One region of the Methyloceanibacter stevinii genome, then DNA from elsewhere that is predicted to be linked to it. Evidence: riboswitches for the same ligand, from Rfam matches in the RefSeq annotation. Region 1 holds a riboswitch; each other region holds the start of a gene.
The links. A riboswitch is a leader RNA that binds a small molecule or an ion and turns the genes downstream of it on or off. The one in region 1 is predicted to bind cobalamin.
Positions count from the first base shown of each region.

Region 2: another riboswitch for cobalamin. It lies ahead of AUC70_RS05665 (DUF1636 family protein); the one in region 1 lies ahead of AUC70_RS09180 (TonB-dependent receptor plug domain-containing protein).
Region 3: another riboswitch for cobalamin. It lies ahead of AUC70_RS11825 (DUF4198 domain-containing protein); the one in region 1 lies ahead of AUC70_RS09180 (TonB-dependent receptor plug domain-containing protein).

Region 1 is NZ_LPWE01000011.1:496,414-499,622, forward strand. Features, by position in the region: gene AUC70_RS09170 (biopolymer transporter ExbD) at 1-143, shown strand, start outside; gene tolA (cell envelope integrity protein TolA) at 140-1,294, shown strand; cobalamin riboswitch at 1,397-1,608, shown strand; gene AUC70_RS09180 (TonB-dependent receptor plug domain-containing protein) at 1,755-3,209, shown strand, end outside.
Region 2 is NZ_LPWE01000010.1:365,967-369,175, forward strand. Features, by position in the region: gene AUC70_RS05660 (HupE/UreJ family protein) at 1-283, opposite strand, end outside; cobalamin riboswitch at 320-521, opposite strand; cobalamin riboswitch at 897-1,119, shown strand; gene AUC70_RS05665 (DUF1636 family protein) at 1,304-1,654, shown strand; gene cobW (cobalamin biosynthesis protein CobW) at 1,651-2,703, shown strand; partial or broken gene cobN (cobaltochelatase subunit CobN) at 2,720-3,209, shown strand, end outside.
Region 3 is NZ_LPWE01000012.1:460,706-463,914, forward strand. Features, by position in the region: gene AUC70_RS11810 (HAD-IA family hydrolase) at 24-707, shown strand; gene AUC70_RS11815 (hypothetical protein) at 824-1,135, shown strand; tRNA gene AUC70_RS11820 (tRNA-Val) at 1,290-1,365, shown strand; cobalamin riboswitch at 1,483-1,707, shown strand; gene AUC70_RS11825 (DUF4198 domain-containing protein) at 1,882-2,679, shown strand; gene cbiM (cobalt transporter CbiM) at 2,705-3,209, shown strand, end outside.

The sequences.
Region 1 (3,209 bases):
GTGGACCTTGCAGCGATGACACGCGCCCCATCGCCGTGTTGCGAGCGGATAAGTCTGTCAACGGATCGAAATTGGCAGCGCTGCTTCCGAAGCTCGCCGCGCTTGGTCTGCGCGACATCCAATTGGTGACGGTTCGCAAATGAAGCGGCTGCTTGAGGCGACGGTCTTCGTGGCCATCGCCGTCGTTCTGCATCTGGTGGTGTTTGGCTTCTATTCCGAGGCGCCGAGCGATGAGTCCGCGGGAGATGCCGGAGACGTCGTCGTATCGGTCGCGGCGGCGTCCAGCGCGCTGTCGGGGATGGTGGCCGAATGGGAGAAGCCTCCGGAACCTGTTGTGGAGGAGCCGCCTGCGGCCGTTCCAGAGCCGCAAGACAGCTCCGAACAGGAGGTAGAACGCCGGAGTAAAGTGCCGCCGGCCGAGACGGAACCGGCCGAAACCTCTGAGCCTGAATCTCCCCCGGCCGCATCGGAACCGGCTGAAACCGCTGAGCCTGAACCTCTCCCGTCCGAGAAGGCGGACACGAATACCGAGCCCGAACGTGAGGCGCCCAATGAGGTGCCCTCCGATACTCAAGAACGGCTAGAGGCGCCGAAGACGGAGACGGCCGCGCCCGTTCCTCTACCGGCACCGAGCAAAGTCTCCGAGCCAAGCGTGCCGGACAAGACACCGAGCGTGCCGGAACAGAAGCGAAGCGCGCCGGAGAAGAAGCTCAGCGGCCCGGAGCCCCAACCAAAGCAGCCCCCGGCGAAGCGGCCAGAACGCAAGACGCAAGAGCACGTAGACAAGCAACCCAAGACACGCGCTTCGAGACCAGAGCCGACGCCTGCTGGCAGCGCCAGTCGAAACGAGCCGTCGGGGGCGCCCTCGAAGCGCAAATCCTCGTCAGGACAGAGCACAAAAGAGAGTGCGACCGGCAGGGGCAGTCAAAGCCAGCGCGCCGCTGGCGCCAAGCAAGAAAGCGAAAGCGCCGGCCGGAGCAAGACCAGGTCGCGGCCGGCAACAGTCTCCAAGTCGAGCGCGCGCAGCCTCATCGCCAGCTGGGGGGCTCGCATCCGCGCCCGCATCAATGCGCGAAAGCGCAGGCCTGCCGGGAATGCGCACGGTACGACAATTGTGCATTTGCGCGTGGCCACCAGCGGACGGCTTTTGAGCGCGTCTGTGGCCCGGTCCTCGGGAAATTCCGCGTTGGATCGGGCCGCTATGTCCGCGGTGCGCGGCGCCGGGCGATTCCCCGCCGCTCCAAAGGGGCTGACGAATTCGAGCTACTCCTTCTCACAGTCCATACGCTTCTAAAGAGGAAAAACCCGCAGGCCTTAGCGTTGCAAATTTGCAACATGTGCGCTGAAGATCACCCACACGATAGTTTTGTTCTTGGCAAGCCTGAGGTCTTTGATCGAAAATTAAAATCGTTCTGGTTCGGGCGGTTCTCCGTCCGATGAAAAGGGAACGCGGTGGGGCGCTACTTTGCGCCGAATCCGCGACTGCGCCCGCAACTGTAAGCGAAGAGCGGCGCTGAATACGCCACTGAGAGACCGAAGGGATCTCGGGAAGGCCAGCGCTCGCAACGACACGCAAGTCAGGAGACCGGCCAGGACAGCACACCCGGTTTCCGTGCGGCGCGCGCGTGAACGGCGGACTCCTCCGTAGTGGTGGCGCAATGCAACCGTCTGCGGCTGGGGGTCTCCCCCTCCAATGACATTTACATAGTCTGCCGCGCGGCTTCAGTGCTGCGCGGAACACGGGGGGGTGTTCGATGAGACATTCTATATGGGCCTTTGGTGCGACCGTTTTGGCCGCGGGTGCTGCGCTGCCCGATAGCGCAAGGGCGCAAGATTTTGAGCCATTTCAGCTCGACGCGATCATCGTTGGCGGCGGTCTGACGCCGATCGAGGCCGAGCGCTACGGCCGCTCGGTCACGGTGGTCGAGTCGAAGGATCTGCAAGAGCAACAGATTCGGCATACGTCGGAAGGGCTGCGGGCGCTGCCCGGTGTCGAGGTCAGTCAAACGGGCGGCGTCGGCGGCTTGACACAAGTTCGCATTCGCGGCTCAGAGGGCAACCACACGCTGGTGCTGATCGACGGCATCAAGGTCGCCGATCCCACGAGCGGCGAATACGACTTCGCGAACATGTTGTCCGATGGCATTGAACGCGTCGAGGTGCTCCGCGGACCGCAATCCTCAATCTTTGGGTCCAACGCGATCGGCGGTGTGGTCAACGTCATTACCAAGACCGCGACGGAACCGGGCTTTCACGCGTATGGCGAGGGCGAGTTGGGCTCTGAAGAGAGCATCGGCGGGAATCTATCCCTCAACTACGCCAACGACTATGCGCGGCTGACGGTTTCCGGCGCGCAGCGGAACACGGATGGCTACAATTTTTCCGGTGGACCGAGCGACGGGGCCGATGGCAACGCGATCGGCACGCTCAACGCGCGCGCCGAGTTCGACGTAAACGACGATATTGTAATCGGGACGACCTTTCGGCGGATCGACCGCAATTCGGAGTACGATCAATTCAACTACGGTGCGGCGACGGTTGCCGACTTGGTGACCGATGCGAACCTCGAGACCGACGTCACCAATAACTTTGCGTCCGCGTACGCAACGATGGACGCCTGGAACAAGCGCTTCCGGAGCGAATTCTTCTTCGGTCTCGCCGATATCGATACCATCGACATCGACAACGGTGCAAAAACCTTCGACACGACATCGACCCGGCAGCAGCTGCATTATCGGGGGACAGTGGCGCTCGATAATGCGGATGTTGAGAGCGCGAATCATCTCGTCAGTACCCAGATCGAAAGCGAGTATGAGACGTTCAAGAATAACGATGCTCAGCTCGTCTACAGTCCCTCGCAGCTCCAGAAAGAGTCGCGTCAACTCTATGGATATGTGTTGGAGTATCGCGGCAGCTTCTTCGACGATAACCTCACCATTCAGGCAACGGGACGTCACGACGAGAATGACGATTTCGAAGACACGGATACATGGTCCGTAGGCTTGTCCTATCTTCTGCCGAACCAGACCAGCCGGCTGCATACGTCCGCCGGCACGGCCGTGCAGAACCCAACGTTCTACGAGCAGTTCGGTTACGACCCGGCGACGTTCATCGGCAATCCAAACCTGACGCCCGAGGAGAGCATCGGTTACGATATCGGGCTTGAGCAGCGTCTCTGGCAGGATCGGGTGGTCCTCGATGTCACCTAC
Region 2 (3,209 bases), on a different contig from region 1:
GGAACCCGCCGACATGGATGCCGACACCGATGGCTGATGCCCCGACGAAGAGAACGGGCAGGCCGAGATTGAGACCGCCGACGCCAACCGCAACACCCACGGCGATGAGAAAGGCGAGATGGTCAAGCCCGATCACAGGGTGAGCGAGGCCGGAAAGGAAGCCTTGGGCGAAGGTCGACGGCAAGACGCCGCCCATCGCGTGATGCGCCGAGGCCGGCGCTGCGGTGAGCACAAGCGCGGCGAGCGCCAAAAACGCGGTGCGCTGGAGTGAAGAACGGGTCATATGATCCCCCTTGCGCCCTCCACCCGAGGGCGCGGTTCAAGGTTTGCGCCGCGGCAGGTTTCCTGGCTTCGCGGGTCTGCGCATCCCCTCCACCTTCCCGGAGCGGTGGCTCCAGTGGCCTGAGGAGGGGCGCTCTCCGCTTACAGTTGCGGGGGCAGCCACGGAATTGGGTAATGACCCTCACCGTATTCCCTTCTTGTATCCGCCTCATGCGGAAACCATCGGCGCCCCGACTATAGCGACGTTCGCATGCGCCGCAACCAAGCTCGTGACGCCGTGTGGGGGTAGGGCGGCTGAGTTAGGGGGGCTATTGACGGCAGTCGCCGTCTCTTTCCTTTGACCGGCACTCGTTGTGAAGCTCTCCCGACTTTGGCCGGCCGGATGTGGTGACCTCGTCATAGTCGCTTGTCGGCCATTGCGAGCAGTTCCTGCACCAGTGCCAGGTATCGCTCCCCTTCCTCTTCCGGTAGGTGGGCATGCGGGCATCCTCCATAGGTTGTTTATGGTGGCATAATACTCGTATTACGTGCTTTTCTCAACACGGCGACCCAAGGGTGAACTAGGCAAGGGCGAGCGGGGCAAGGCCCGCATTGACAAACACACGCCCGGAGCCCTTATGTGCCTGATCGACGGTTGCTCATTTCGAGCGAACAGGGAACGCGGTATGGGGATGTCCCAAATCCGCGGCTGCCCCCGCAACTGTAAGCGGCGAGCCCACGGAACGGTTTCGATACCGGTCTTGGGCGCCCGAGCCATCGCCACTGGGGTCGACCCGGGAAGGCGGCGAAGGGAGAGACCCGCGAAGCCAGGAGACCTGCCGTCGATCTAGTCGTCAGCCGGGCGGGGTGCCTCTGCGACGGTTGGATCTTCGTCCGGCCCGAATCTGGGCCGACTTGCACCCTGTCTGCTGTGGCTTTCGCTTGAGATCGCCGAGGGATTTATCAGGGTGACAACTCCCCTAGACGCCAAGGGCACTGCCGCCAAGGCCCCGGAAGGGCCGACCGTCTATGTCTGCGTGACCTGCCGCAAGCCGGGCGAGGTCGGCGATGGACCACGCGCGGGGCTCCTGCTCGCCGAGGCCACCGCCGAGGCGCGCACGGGACGGGTGTTACGGTCCGCCAGGTCGAATGCCTTGCCAATTGCCGCCGCTCGCTCAGTGCCGCGATGCGGAAGAAAGACAGCTGGACTTATGTCTTCGGTGACTTGACCGCCCCGGACGATGCGACAGCTCTCATCGACGGCGCGATGCTTCTCGCGGAGTCCGATGACGGACTTTTGCCCTGGAGGGGCCGGCCCGAAGCCCTGAAGGGCGGCCTCGTCGCCCGTGTTCCACCCCTCGTACTCGGCCCCATTCCGGAGGATTTCGAATGAATTCTGTCGCCCGCATTCCCTGCACGATCGTGACCGGCTTTCTCGGCTCGGGAAAGACCACGCTCATCCGGCACGTGCTCGCCAACACGGGCGGGCGGCGTCTGGCCGTGATCGTCAACGAATTCGGTGACGTCGGTATTGACGGCGAGATCCTCAAAGGCTGCGGCGACGAGAACTGCAGCGAGGAGAACATCGTCGAACTGGCCAATGGCTGCCTGTGCTGCACGGTTGCAGACGAGTTCGTGCCCGCGCTCGACGAGATCCTGGCGGCCGAGCCGCCGGTCGACCACATCGTCATCGAAACTTCCGGTCTCGCGCTGCCCAAGCCCCTGGTCCAGGCCTTCCACTGGCCGGCGATCAAGAACCGCGTCACAGTGGACGGGGTCGTGGCGGTCGTTGACGGGGCGGCGCTGGCTGACGGTCAGGTCTCCGCCGACATCGAAGCGCTCTCGGCACAGCGCGCCGCCGACGATGCGCTCGATCATGACGACCCCATTGAGGAGGTCTTCGAGGATCAAATCGCCTGTGCCGATCTGATTGTCCTGAACAAGCGCGATCTGCTCGACACGGACGGGCTGCAGCGCGCTATGAAGACGGTGACCGACGCTCTCCCGCGCGGCATCGGTGTGGTGACCGTGTCGGAAGGGAAGGTCGACGCCACGGCCCTGCTTGGTCTCGGCATCGGCGCGGAGGACGACATCGAAAACCGCATGACCCACCATGACAGCGAAGAGGACCACGACCACGACGACTTCGATACGTTCGTGGTTCCGATCGCAGAGGTCGCCGATCCCGCAGACATCGCGAAGCGCATCGCCGATTTGGCCGAGGCACATGATATCTTGCGCGTGAAGGGCTTCGCCGCCGTGACGGGCAAACCGATGCGGCTGCTGATCCAGGCGGTGGGTCCGCGCGTGACCCACTATTTCGACCGCCCCTGGGACCAGGCCGAGGATCGCCAAGGCAAGGTCGTCGTGATCGGCTTGAAAGGCCTCGACCGCGAAGCGGTGGCCAGATCTTTGGCCGGGCACGAAGCCCTGGCCGGGTAACCGATAGGACCCTCGGATGCACCTCCTGCAGACAAGCAGCGCGACGCTCGACGACATCGCCGAGCCGATCGACCTGGGCCAAACGCCTGGCGACATCGCGGTCTTGTCTTTCACCGACAGCGACCTCTCGGGACTCGCGGCCGCGTATACGCACGAGCGCGAACAGGTGCCGTCCGTGCGGCTCGCGCATTTGCGCGACCTGCGCCATCCCATGTCCACCGATCTGTGGATCGAGACCGTCGCCCGGCACGCCAAGGTGATCGTGGTCCGGCTCTTGGGCGGGCTCGATTGGTGGCGCTACGGCGTCGAGAGGCTGTCCGCCCTCGCCCGCGAGCGCGGCATCGCCCTGGCCATCCTGCCGGGCGAGGACCGGGACGACCCGCGCCTGTTCGAGCAGTCGACGCTGGACGAAGCCGAGCTGCAGACTCTTCTGGCCTATTTCCGCGAGGGCGGTTCGGCGAACCTGCGCGCGCTGTTGCGGCGGCTGGCCCGTCTTGGCGGCGCCG
Region 3 (3,209 bases), on a different contig from region 1:
CAAGTCACGTGTGAGAGAGGCCCATGTTCGAGGGTGCGACAATTGTTTTCGATCTCGACGGCACGCTGGTCGACACCGCGCCGGACCTTACGAATGCCCTCAACCACGCCCTGAATCTGCATGGACACCGCACCGTGGAGCCCGCGCTCGTCCGCGAGGCGGTGGGGCGCGGCGCGCCGGCCATGATCTACGAGGCGCTGGGCATCGAAACCGGCACGGAGGCGATCCTCGCGGACTTCCTCATCCACTACGAGGCCAATATCGCGGTGGAGAGCCGCCCCTTCCCCGGCGCCGTCGCGCTGCTGGAGCGGCTCGCGGACCGCGGCGCGCGCCTTGCCGTCTGCACCAACAAGCGGGCGCGCCTGGCCAATCTTCTCCTCGAAGCGCTGGAGCTCGACCATCATTTCGCAGCAATCGCGGGCCGCGATACGTTCGAGACGTCCAAGCCCCATCCGGGCCACCTTCTGGGCGCCATTGCCGCCGGCGGCGGCAATCCGGCCCGCGCCGTCATGGTGGGCGACAGCGCCGTCGACATCCAGGCCGCGCACCGAGCCGGAATTCCCTCGATCCTGGTGACATTCGGCTATTCCCCTCCGTCGCCGGACGGTCCTCACCCTAGCGCTACCATCGACAGCTTCGACGCCCTGGAATCCCAGGCCGAAATCCTGCTCAAACGCTTGACAGACCACGACCCGACCCGTTCCTAATAGCGCCCGGGTGGACGCGCTGGAATTTCGCCTCAATCGCCCCATGGGCTGCAACCAACAGCCACAATTGCGCGCTAGGTACGGGAACTGAGCTTTTTGCTCCAAGGAGAACTGGAATGCGCGGACGTATTGTGATGAGCGCTTGCATCGCATTGATGATGAGCGGAACCGCTTTCGCCCAAGACGCAGGGGAAGACTGTGTCAGCCAGCTTGCCGAAACCGAAAGCCTCGTGGACCAGACGGTCAACGCGAAGGTGCTCGACGAAGGCGACGTCGAAGAGGTGAACATGCTTCTCGACGAGGCGGACGCGGCCTGCACCGACGGGGATTACGGCAAGGCCAAGACCACCATGACCAAGGTCAAGGGCATGCTGAAGCCGGCGCCCGCTCCGGCTCCGGCCCCGGCGGAAGACGCGGCGGCCCAGTAGACTTTTTAGGAAATCTGCGCCGTTTCGCGGGACGGCCTGCTTGACTTCGCGAGGGGCCGTTCGCTAAATGCGCGCTTGCCGTCGCACCCCCTCATCACTTGAGGCGAGGACGCGAACGGAGCCGGGCGCGATCAAGACCTAACGCGCCCCGCACGGGCGGTTAGCTCAGCTGGTAGAGCACTGTGTTCACATCGCAGGGGTCACTGGTTCAAGTCCAGTACCGCCCACCATCACGTCACCGAAAACAGACGACGACTTCATTCCGCGCAGACCGTCGCTGGCGGCGAGAAACATTCCGTCGCAGTAGCAAACGCCGTATCGCTATTGACACTGTGGAGAATCTGCGGCCCTTTCTAGGGGTCGACGGTTCTCGATCATTGCTGGTCGAGACTAAGAGGGAACACGGTGCGTCCTGTCTCGCGTCATCGAGACGACAATCCCGTGGCTGCCCCCGCAACTGTGAACGGTGAGCACGGCTGAACGACGCCACTGGGGAACTTCATAACCCTGGGAAGGCAAGGCCGACGCGACGATCCGTGAGTCAGGAGACCTGCCGCTGACATCCGGCACCGGCTTTTGCCCGGTGCCTAAACCGTAACCGGACGCCGGGGTGAGCGTCTGGCGGTTGAGTGGGTGTCCGGTGGCCTATCTTCCGTTCCCGCTCATGACACCGCCACTTCCCCGATCGTCCTTTCCTCATGCCCGATGCGGTTCGTCCCGCGCGGGTCACTTGGGAGAGACGACCTATGAAACTTCGTAACGGACTATCCGCTGCCATTGGCGTTGCCGCGCTTCTCGCGCCGCTCGCCGCGGCCGCCCATTTCCAGCTCGTCTATACGCCGGAGGTCAATCTGACCAAGGCGGGAGACGTGCCCGTCAAGCTGATCTTCTGGCACCCCTTCGAGAACGGCCACGTGATGGACATGGGTGAGGTCATCGACTTCTACGCCGTCAACCGCGGCAAGAAGATCGACCTCAAGGACACGCTGAAGCAGATCAAGTTCGAGGGCTCGGAGAACACTGCCACGGCTTACGATGCCTCCGTCCCACTCAAGCGATCGGGAGACTACGTGCTCGTCGCTGTTCCCTCGCCCTATTACGAGGAGAGCGAGGACGTCTACATCCAGCAGATCGCAAAGAGCTATCTGAACCTGAATGAAGTCCCGACGGATTGGATGGAGCCGCAGGGCCTACCCACCGAGATCATCCCCCTCAACAAGCCCACCAACATCGTGGCCGGTTCGACCTTCACCGGCCGGGTGATGGCCGACGGCAAGCCCGTACCCGGCGCGGAGATCGAGGTCGAGTACATGGCGGCCGAGCCGTCCATGGACGAGAACAAGCCGAAAGACCCGACCGCTTCGCCGATGCCGGGCGGCGCGCTCGTCGCCGTCAGCGATGACAACGGCTACTTCACCTTCGGCATTCCGAAGGCCGGCTTCTGGGGCTTTGCCGCGCTCGGCTCGGGCAACACCAAGGAGCATGAGGGCAAGGAGCTTTCTCAAGACGCGGTCATCTGGGTCCGCGCTTTCGACGTGAAATAGGCCAGCCTAGGACCTGGAGGGAAAGATGCACATTGTCGACGGTGCTCTATCGAATGAAGTCTTGATCGGCGGCGCGGTTCTCGCTGCCGGCGGCATCGCGTTGGGCCTGAAATCGCTGCCGGCGGAGAAGATGCCCGCCGCCGGGGTTCTAAGCGCAACGTTTTTCGTGGCGTCCCTGGTTCATGTGCCAATCGGACCCTCCAGCGTCCATCTGATCATGAACGGTCTGGCCGGGTTGGTGCTCGGCTGGGCCGCCTTTCCGGCCCTTTTCGTCGCCCTACTGCTGCAAGCCGTTTTCTTCGGGTTCGGCGGGCTGACTGTGCTGGGCGTCAACACCGTCAACATCGCCCTGCCCGCGGTGCTCGTCTACTACATCTGCCGGCGGGGTATCGCGTCGGGCTCTCCCACCGTCGCCGCAATCTGGGGCGGTATCGGCGGGGGCCTTGCGATTGCCTTGACGACGGGCTGCGTGGCTCTCTCGTTGGCGCTCACGGGGGACGAATTTCTGGCGGCGGCCAAGCTCACATTCT